3 regions of the Alteromonas sp. ABH4_456 genome follow, and region 3 is predicted to be linked to each of the others. Evidence: predicted binding sites of a transcription regulator. Region 3 holds the regulator's gene; each other region holds the start of a gene.
What was found. The regulator sigma-54, encoded in region 3, starts transcription at its own class of promoters, with help from an activator protein. The targets are predictions, from matches to a motif close to GTTGGCACGNNNNTNGNNT.

Region 1 (3,284 bases), on a different contig from region 3:
ATTTCCAGTGAGCTGGCAACAGTTGGGATTTCTGCTGCTTCTTCTGGTGGTAAGTCGTACAGGTCTTTATCCATAGAGTCACCAGGGTGAATCTTGTTGATGATACCGTCAAGACCAGCCATTAACATAGCAGTGAAGCCCAGGTAAGGGTTACCAGTCGGGTCAGGGAAACGTACTTCGATACGACGCGCTTTATCGCTTGTTACGTAAGGAATACGGATTGACGCAGAACGGTTACGTGCAGAGTAAGCCAGCATAACCGGTGCTTCAAAGCCTGGCACCAGACGCTTGTACGAGTTGGTAGAAGCGTTAGTGAATGCGTTGATTGCACGGGCGTGCTTGATGATACCGCCGATGTAGTACAGCGCTTCTTCAGACATACCAGCGTACTTGTCGCCTGCGAAGATGTTTTTGCCATCTTTAGCGATAGACTGGTGAACGTGCATACCAGAACCATTGTCACCAACCAGAGGCTTAGGCATGAATGTCGCAGACTGACCGTATGCATTTGCAACGTTGTGTACAACATACTTATAGATTTGAACTTCGTCAGCTTTCTTAACCAGCGTGTTGAAAGCACAAGCGATTTCGTTCTGACCAGCAGTTGCTACTTCGTGGTGGTGAGCTTCAACGACCAGACCCATTTCTTCCATAACCAGACACATTGCGCCACGGATGTCGTGTGCTGAGTCTACTGGTGGAACCGGGAAGTAACCGCCTTTTACGCCAGGACGGTGAGCAAGGTTACCGCCTTCGAATTCTGCACCGGAGTTCCATTTTGCTTCAGAAGAATCGATCTTGAAGAAAGAACCCGCCATGTCAGTGTGGAATTTCACATCGTCAAACAGGAAGAATTCTGGCTCTGGACCGAAGAACGCAGTGTCACCGATACCAGTAGACTTCAGGAACTCTTCCGCACGACGTGCAACAGAGCGAGGGTCACGGTCGTAGCCTTCCAGGGTAGACGGTTCAACGATGTCACAACGGATGTTCACCTGAGTTTCTTCTGCAAACGGGTCAACAACAACAGACTCTGAGTCTGGCATCAGGATCATGTCTGATTCGTTGATGTGTTTCCAACCAGAAATTGAAGAACCATCAAACATCTTACCTTCTTCGAAGAACTCGTCATCGACCAGACCTGCAGGGATCGATACGTGTTGTTCCTTACCTTTTGTGTCGGTAAAGCGTAAGTCTACAAATTTAGCTTCGCTTTCTTTGATCAGCTCTAATGCCTTTTCTATTGACATCGTGTCCTCCGGATTTATTAGAATAAACGTGGAATGAACAATTTCACTCCAAAATAATTGAGAATCATTAAAGCTATTTTCATGCCACTTACATGAAGACGGTAAAACGCGGCTTAGCAGGCAGTAGCACAAAAATCCCCAAACGCAAATGCACTAAAGTGGTGCGGTGAAGCTCTGTTTTGGTGCGTAAGGATGTTTTATGATTCATCGGGTTCTATCGGACTGCTGAACATTATTAAGCCGTGTTTTATCCGTACCGGTATGATTCAGACCGGGGCAGAAGAATGAAGGCTGTGACAATGCAGAAATGCAGTATATGAAGATAAGAACTGATGCTTAGACTAGAACAAAGCAAACCCGGATACTAGTAGGATCATTGATAAAACATTGGAATAAATTAGATCCGCACACAATCCAGAAAAGTGTCACAAAGAAAAATAAAAAAAGATGCGCAAAGCGAAAGGAATTTCTGTACAATCCGCGCACATTTTACTATTCCGTTTTAGCAATCAAATCTGCCTGATGTTTTTCTTACATCTGCAACGCTGATTTCCAAGGCTTTGACCCAATGACCACTGATATTAATAAATTACGCAATATCGCGATTATCGCGCACGTTGACCATGGTAAAACGACTCTGGTTGACAAACTGTTACAGCAATCCGGTACGCTGGAAAGCCGTGGCGAAGCCCAGGAACGGGTAATGGACTCTAACGACATCGAGAAAGAGCGTGGTATTACCATTCTGGCGAAAAACACCGCCATTAACTGGAATGACTACCGCATAAACATCGTAGATACCCCGGGACACGCCGACTTCGGTGGTGAGGTTGAGCGTGTAATGTCGATGGCTGACTGTGTACTGCTGCTGGTTGATGCGCAGGAAGGTCCTATGCCGCAAACCCGTTTCGTAACGCAAAAAGCGTTTGCTCAGGGTCTGAAGCCAATCGTAGTAATCAATAAAATTGACAAGCCGGGCGCACGTCCTGACTGGGTAATGGATCAGGTTTTTGACCTGTTCGATAACTTAGGTGCGACTGATGAGCAGTTAGACTTCCAGGTTATCTATGCATCAGCACTGAATGGTTGGGCATCAATGGATGCAGACACCAAAGGCGAAGACATGACGCCACTGTTCCAGTTAATCGTGGATCAGGTTGAAGCGCCAAATGCAGACCCTGCCGGTGCATTCCAGATGCAGATCTCTCAGCTGGACTACAACTCATATGTTGGCGTAATCGGTGTTGGTCGAGTTAAGCGCGGTAGCGTGAAGATGAACCAGCAGGTTACTGTTGTTGGTGCTGATGGTAAGAAGCGCAACGGTAAAGTGGGTCAGGTACTGGGGTACTTAGGTCTTGAGCGTCATGAAGTCGACTCTGCAAACGCAGGTGACATCATCGCGATTACCGGTCTGGGCGAACTGAAAATTTCTGATACTGTGTGTGACGTTAATACAGTAGAAGCCTTGCCTCCGCTGACGGTTGACGAACCAACAGTAACCATGACGTTCCAGGTAAACACATCTCCGTTTGCCGGTAAAGAAGGTAAGTACGTGACTTCACGTAACATCCTTGAACGTCTGCAGGACGAGCTGGTACATAACGTGGCACTGCGCGTTGAAGAAACCGCTGACCCGGATAAATTCCGCGTATCAGGCCGTGGTGAACTGCACTTAGGTATCCTGATTGAAAATATGCGTCGTGAAGGTTACGAGCTGGCGGTATCACGTCCGGAAGTAATCCTGAAAGAAGTTGACGGCGAGCTGCAGGAACCGTTTGAAACACTGACTATCGACTGTGAAGACGAGCACCAGGGTTCAATCATGGAACAGCTTGGTCTGCGTAAAGCAGAAATGCGTGACATGAACCCAGATGGCAAAGGCCGTATCCGTATGGACTTCATCATTCCAAGCCGTGGTCTGATTGGTTTCCAGACTGAGTTCATGACGCTGACTTCCGGTTCAGGTCTGTTGTACCACACGTTCGACCATTACGGTCCGCACAAAGGCGGTACTATCGGTAAGCGTAAGAACGG
Region 2 (3,284 bases), on a different contig from region 3:
CCCCACACCTGAAACAGGTACTGCTGAAGGGTATCGTTGTTCAGCAATTGGTTACGGATATTTTCCAGCTTCTCTGTCATTGCAGGGTCGGTTTCCATCCTCGCGGTGAAGTCCTCCAACTGGCGGTCGAAACTCTTGCGTACCGGATGTTCATTGTCATTGGCAATATCCGCCAGAATGCTCACAATGGCTTTGGAAGCGATGTCAGCGCCCTGCTCGCTCAACCAGGTGGTCGGCAATATTTTCTCCAGTCGCCGGTACTCTGCTTTCAGCCAGCTATGTAGCTTTTCAGCAATAAACATCTGACTGTCAGGCCGGTGAGCAAGCTCTGCGATTTTATAAAGCAACTGGTCCAGCACCTCCTGATGTCGCTTATCACGGGTCAGAACCCGTAACATGCCGGCCGCGAGAGGTGAAAGATCCATTTTCAGCAGAGCCCGCTTTACTCCGCTTACCATCATGTCCTGAACGGGTTTATCATCCAGCGTGTTAATGATCCCCACCAGCGAGCGCGCAGCGAAGCGACTCAGACGGTCTGCGTTTTGAGGCTCGCGCAACCACCTTGCCATTCCCTGAGCAGGACGGGCATCATTGACCAGTTTTTCGATAGCGACTTCATTGAAGAATTTTTCTTTCACAAAGCGGGACAAATTGCCGGCAACCGCCGCTTTGTTATTCGCTACGATATTCGTGTGAGGGATTGGAAATCTGGCCGGAATAGGCCTGAACAATGCGCTGACGGCAAACCAGTCAGCCAGCCCGCCAACCAGCGCAGCTTCTGATGCCATCTTAATGAGTCCGGCCCAGGCGGGCCATGGCGTTATCCACTGCCGGTACTCTGTCAGCGTCGCAAGAATAAAGACAAACGCAGCTCCTACCAGCCAGAAAAGCGCGATGCGTTTTGCACGCCGGAGCTGCTGCTGTTTATTATCCGGTAGCACGTTTGTCCTTGTATTAATATTGCCTTACTTACCTGACTGCACCTCATCAGGTGTATACATCCTATCCACTATATGGTGATGAAAGTGCAGCCGGCAAACCCTTTATGACAATTACGGGTGGTTAAATGTAAAAGGATATTAATCCCACTGCGGCGCGAAATCCGGATCCACGATACGTTCACCGTTATCCAGCTCATCAATGCGCGCCACATCATCTTCTGACAGCGTGACAGCGGTATAATCGAAGTTCGCCTGCAAATGGTCCTTATTCGTTGATGAAGGGATGGCATGGATACCTTTTACTTCCATCCACGCCAGTACAACCTGGGCAGGATTGGCTCCGTGCGCGTCAGCAATGGCTTTGAGTTCATCATTTTTCATGACTTCGCCCACCGCAAAGGGCATATAGGCGGTAGTAGAAATACCAGCCTGCTTACAATGTTCAACCACCTGACGGTTTTGCATAAACGGGTGAAGCTCTATCTGATTAGTGAGTATCTCGCCCTCTCCCAGGATCTCAACCGCTTTGTCGATTTGTGCCATAGTGAAATTCGACACACCGATATGGCGCGTTAAACCTTCTTCTTTAGCCTGCTTCAGTGAGGCTAAATATGACTCCATGGGAATATGATCATTGGGTGACGGCCAGTGGATGAGCAGCAGGTCAACATAGGCCATTTTCAGTTTGTTCAGACTTTCGTGCACAGACGGAATGAAGTGACCCTTATCAAGATGGTCGTGCCATACCTTGGTGGTCACGAACAGTTCTTCACGGGGAAGACCGGCAGTTTGAATTGCATTGCCGATTTCTTCTTCGTTGCCATAAAACTGGGCGGTATCGATATGGCGGAAGCCGGTGGAAAGCGCATCTGAAACCGTTTTTCTTGCTACCTCTCCTTCTAAACGAAACGTACCTACACCTAATTGAGGCATCGATTGCATTATCTTCTCCTGTTTTATGAATTCACCTTGTCTACGCTAAGACATTGAATACAGATTACTTCACTTTCTTCAGGTATTAGTTTTAATACTTACATGCCAACGGCCTTATCGAGCAAATGCAATTGCATTGATAGGCTTCTACTACGACTAAAGTTTAAATGAACAGGACGAATACGATGCGACACGCTATCACTCTTCTCGCTGCCGTATTGCTTTCAGGTCAGGCTTTTGCGGCGAAAGATACTTTCTTTGTAGGTGTTGAAGACAGTTCAGGCAGACAGGTCCACCCGGTTAACGGTGGCAAATATCAACCGGTACTCGATGCGGTGATGACAGCATTTGCTCTTGAAGAGGGCTTTGAACTGGAATATGTGCCCCTTCAGGGCGACGCGTACGATCAGTGGTTTAAAGAAAACACGATTGATTTCCGCTTTCCGGATCATCCCCGCTGGTCTGCCACAGACGGCACGCTGTTTTACAGCCAGCCTGTGGTCGGTATTTGTGAAATCACCCGTGTGTTGCCTGAAAATCAATGGATGCGAATTCCCGACGTGACTGCACTTGGTATTATTGAAGATCAGCCGGTTTCCAGTGACTGGTTAGAACAGGAACGTAAAGGCTACACGAAAATAGTGTCATTCTCTGACCCGACACACCTGGTAAAAGCGCTGGTTGATGGTGAAGTTGATGCCATTATCACAGACAGCGAACAACTGAATGATGCAACTGCAGCACTTAAGCTGTCAGGTAAACGCATTGTGGCATCAGCACATATTCAGGATAAGAAAGAAAGCCTGCGGATTTCCAGTGAGCAGTATCCCGCAATGCTGGAAAAATTAGATGAATTTCTCAAAACGCACCGCGGGCTGATTGCTCAGGTTGCCCGCCGGCACGGTATTGATAACGGGCGTGCCTGTTTAAAGAAACGCCCTTCCCGTCAGTCAGAGCTGGCTGACTGATTACGTTGATGAGACTGCCGTGTACGGTGTTTTTTCACCGAGCGGCGCATACGGGTAAGGCGGGCATGATCAAGTTTACCCTGTCTTACATCCACCAACGTTTGTGTTTCATCGTCCAGTTGCACCAGTTTACGAAGGGCATTTAACTGCTCCAGCGGCAACTCTACCCAGGCCCCCTGCGGTAAACGCTTTTGCAGCTCCACCGGTCCGTAGCGCACGCGAACGAGACGGCTGACCTGCATTTCCTGAGACTCCCACAAGCGACGTACCTCGCGGTTACGGCCTTCAGACAACGTCACGTTATACCAGCGGTTCATGCTCTCTTCTTCACCGGCAGGCTTAGAACGGGCTTTGATTTCAGTAAACCGCGCCAGACCATCTTCCAGTTCAACCCCTTTAGTCAGCGTGTTCAGCGTTTTACCGGACACTTCACCGAATACGC
Region 3 (3,284 bases):
CCGGTGAGGCAATGGCCGGCTCCGGTGATTTTGAAAAGCCTATTACCGTGGATGCTAAGTCACAGTTTATCGACGGTAAAAAGAAGAAATCGGTTTTTAAAGACGATGTGAAGATCACCCAGGGTTCACTCATCATTGCCGCAGATGAAGTTGAAGCCATCGCCAGTGAAGGCGAAGGGAAAGAGGTTTTTATTGCCCGCGGAAAACCAGCCACTTATTCTCAAACGCTGGATGACGGCGCAAAAGTAAAAGCCAGCGCAAATGAAATTCGCTACGAAGTAGCCAAACAACTTATTTCCTTGCAAGGTGATGCGAAAATCCAGCAAGATACCAGCATGGTCCAGGGAGATAACATCACCTATGACATGTCAAAAGAGCAACTTCTGGCAACCGGCGGTGAAAGTAACAGCAACGGCCGGGTAACCACGGTTTTCCGTCCTGACACAGTTAAAGAGCTGAAGGAAGAGAACAAGACTTCAGACAGTAACGAAAACGAGGGTAACTGAGTTACATGGCAACCCTGAGTGCGACTCACCTGGCAAAGTCGTATAAATCACGCCAGGTCGTCCGTGACGTTAGTTTATCGGTTTCTACCGGACAGATAGTAGGTCTGCTGGGTCCTAACGGTGCAGGTAAAACCACAACGTTTTACATGATTGTGGGTCTTGTGCCGCTGGATAAAGGCAAAATCCTCATTGATGAGCAGGAGCTGACGCACCAGCCAATGCACGAACGTGCCCGCCGGGGAATTGGCTATTTACCCCAGGAGGCATCCATTTTCCGCAAGCTGACCGTACATGAAAACATCATGGCGATATTACAGACGCGTAAAGACTTAAAAAGTCATCAACGTGAACAGGAAGCGGATGCACTACTTGATGAATTTAATATTAACCATATACGTAATAGTACAGGTATGAGTTTGTCGGGTGGCGAACGCCGCCGGGTTGAAATTGCCCGCGCACTGGCAGCCAATCCGCAATTTATTTTGCTCGATGAACCCTTCGCCGGAGTTGACCCGATTTCGGTTAATGATATAAAGAAGATCATTCAGCACTTACGGGACAGAGGTATCGGTATCCTCATCACCGACCACAATGTCAGGGAAACCCTTGATGTGTGTGAAGAGGCCTATATCGTCAGTCATGGAGAACTGATTGCTCAGGGCACCGCAGAACAGGTATTAAGTAATCAAAAAGTTCGTGATGTATACCTTGGTGAGCAATTCAGGCTATAGTTAAGATATCGGGATGAGCATTTAGCGGAGATTTCGCCACCGGCACTCACACCGCTACAACCGGATGTCCTTTTTAGAGTTTATATAAGACGTAGATGAAACCATCTTTACAGTTAAAATTTAGCCAACAACTAACAATGACGCCTCAGCTTCAGCAGGCGATCAAGCTATTGCAGTTGTCTACGCTGGACTTACAACAAGAAATTCAGGAAGCTCTCGATTCTAATCCTTTGCTGGAAGTCGACGACAGCTCCGACAACGATGTAATTGAGAAAAATAACATCGACAATGATGACAGCATGCAAGAGTCTGCATCAGCCTCGTCTTCTGACAGCATGGATACCGGTGAAGCACTGGAAAAGAATGATTTACCGGATGAGCTGCCCATCGACAGTACCTGGGATGAGTACATTTCTGCGTCTTCTGCCCCCGCGCCCGGCCCTTCCGGTGGTGATGATGAACAAATCTTTCAGGGTGAAACCACCGAAAATATTCAGGACCATCTGCTGTGGCAAATGCGTCTGACACCTTTTTCTGACACAGACCGCGCCATCGCGCTGGCGATCATCGATTCCATTGATGAGTCCGGCTATCTAACGGTTACAGTTGACGACATTCTGCAAAGCGTAAACAGTGAAGATATGGAAGAGCCCGTAGAAGAAGATGAGGTTGAGTGCGTACTTAAACGTATTCAGCTTTTTGATCCTCTCGGTTCCGGCTCCCGCACACCGCAGGAGTGCTTGTTAGTTCAGCTGGCGCAATTTGCACCGGAAACACCGTGGCTGGAAGAAGCCAAACTACTGCTCAGAGAGCATTCCGATCTGTTAGGCAGTAAAGATTACCGTACGTTAATGCGTAAAACCCGCCTGAAAGAAGATCAGTTACGGGAAGCGATGCGTTTGCTGCAAACGCTTAATCCCCGTCCGGGCAGTGCATTAATTACGAAAGAACCCGAATATGTCATTCCGGATGTATCGGTTGCTAAGAAAAATGGCCGTTGGGTTGTAGAATTAAACCCCGACAGCCTGCCTAAGCTCAGTGTTAATCAGCAGTATGCTGCAATGAGCCGTAAAGCAAGAAACAGCAGTGATTCACAATTTATCCGCTCTCACATGCAGGAAGCAAAATGGTTTATTAAGAGCCTTGAGAGCCGGAACGATACGCTGCTGAAAGTAGCAAATTGTATTGTTCAGCAACAGATGGGCTTTTTTGAGCATGGCCCTGAAATGATGAAACCAATGGTGCTGAATGATGTCGCAGAAATGGTAGATATGCACGAATCTACTATTTCCAGGGTAACAACGCAGAAGTACATGCACACGCCCCGTGGTATTTTCGAGTTGAAGTATTTCTTCTCCAGCCACGTTGCCACTGAATCAGGTGGTGAGTGTTCATCTACAGCGATTCGCGCCCTGATTAAGAAGCTGGTTGCCGCTGAAAAGCCAAGCAAGCCACTGAGTGACAGCAAGATTGCTTCGTTGTTGGCCGATCAAGGCATTATGGTTGCCCGGCGAACAATAGCAAAGTACCGGGAATCCTTGTCGATCCCGCCGTCTAACCAACGCAAAAGCCTTATCTAACTTAAGGCTGCTCAAAATAAGGAAGACGAAATATGCAAATCAACCTTTCTGGTCATCACATTGAGATCACTGATTCTTTGCGTAATTATGTCGATACTAAGTTCAGCAAACTGGAACGTCATTTTGACCACATATCAAATGTGCACGTTATTTTAAATGTTGAAAAGCTTAGCCAAAAAGCAGAAGCAACGGTTCATCTTAGCGGCGCGGAAGTCTTCGCCTCTTCCGAAAATCAGGACATGTATGCTGCCATTGACAGCATGGTCGATAAACTCGACAGGCAGGTCCTGAAACACAAGGAAAAGCTTAAAAAGCACTAATTGAATTCATGGATATACAAGCCATAGTCAGCCTGGACCGCACCGAGTGTGCGGTCCAGTGCAATAGCAAAAAACGCATTCTCGAAATCATCAGCGGGATTGCAGCTAAAAATAACCCCGATGTTGATGAAGCCACCGTATTAAGTA

Region 1: a site for sigma-54 is predicted at 1,321-1,339, ahead of glnA (glutamate--ammonia ligase). Genes of this name have one in related genera too.
Region 2: a site for sigma-54 is predicted at 1,966-1,984, ahead of dkgB (2,5-didehydrogluconate reductase DkgB). Genes of this name have one in related genera too.

The regions. Positions count from the first base shown of each region.
Region 1 covers NZ_JBSWXO010000006.1:202,324-205,607, reverse strand. The annotation lists gene glnA (glutamate--ammonia ligase) at 1-1,250, opposite strand, end outside; gene typA (translational GTPase TypA) at 1,819-3,284, shown strand, end outside.
Region 2 covers NZ_JBSWXO010000001.1:490,806-494,089, forward strand. The annotation lists gene ACXAG2_RS02260 (DUF445 domain-containing protein) at 1-941, opposite strand, end outside; gene dkgB (2,5-didehydrogluconate reductase DkgB) at 1,080-1,883, opposite strand; gene ACXAG2_RS02270 (type 2 periplasmic-binding domain-containing protein) at 2,060-2,842, shown strand; gene rluB (23S rRNA pseudouridine(2605) synthase RluB) at 2,821-3,284, opposite strand, start outside.
Region 3 covers NZ_JBSWXO010000003.1:363,836-367,119, reverse strand. The annotation lists gene lptA (lipopolysaccharide transport periplasmic protein LptA) at 1-506, shown strand, start outside; gene lptB (LPS export ABC transporter ATP-binding protein) at 512-1,237, shown strand; gene ACXAG2_RS06940 (RNA polymerase factor sigma-54) at 1,333-2,817, shown strand; gene hpf (ribosome hibernation promoting factor) at 2,850-3,137, shown strand; gene ptsN (PTS IIA-like nitrogen regulatory protein PtsN) at 3,146-3,284, shown strand, end outside.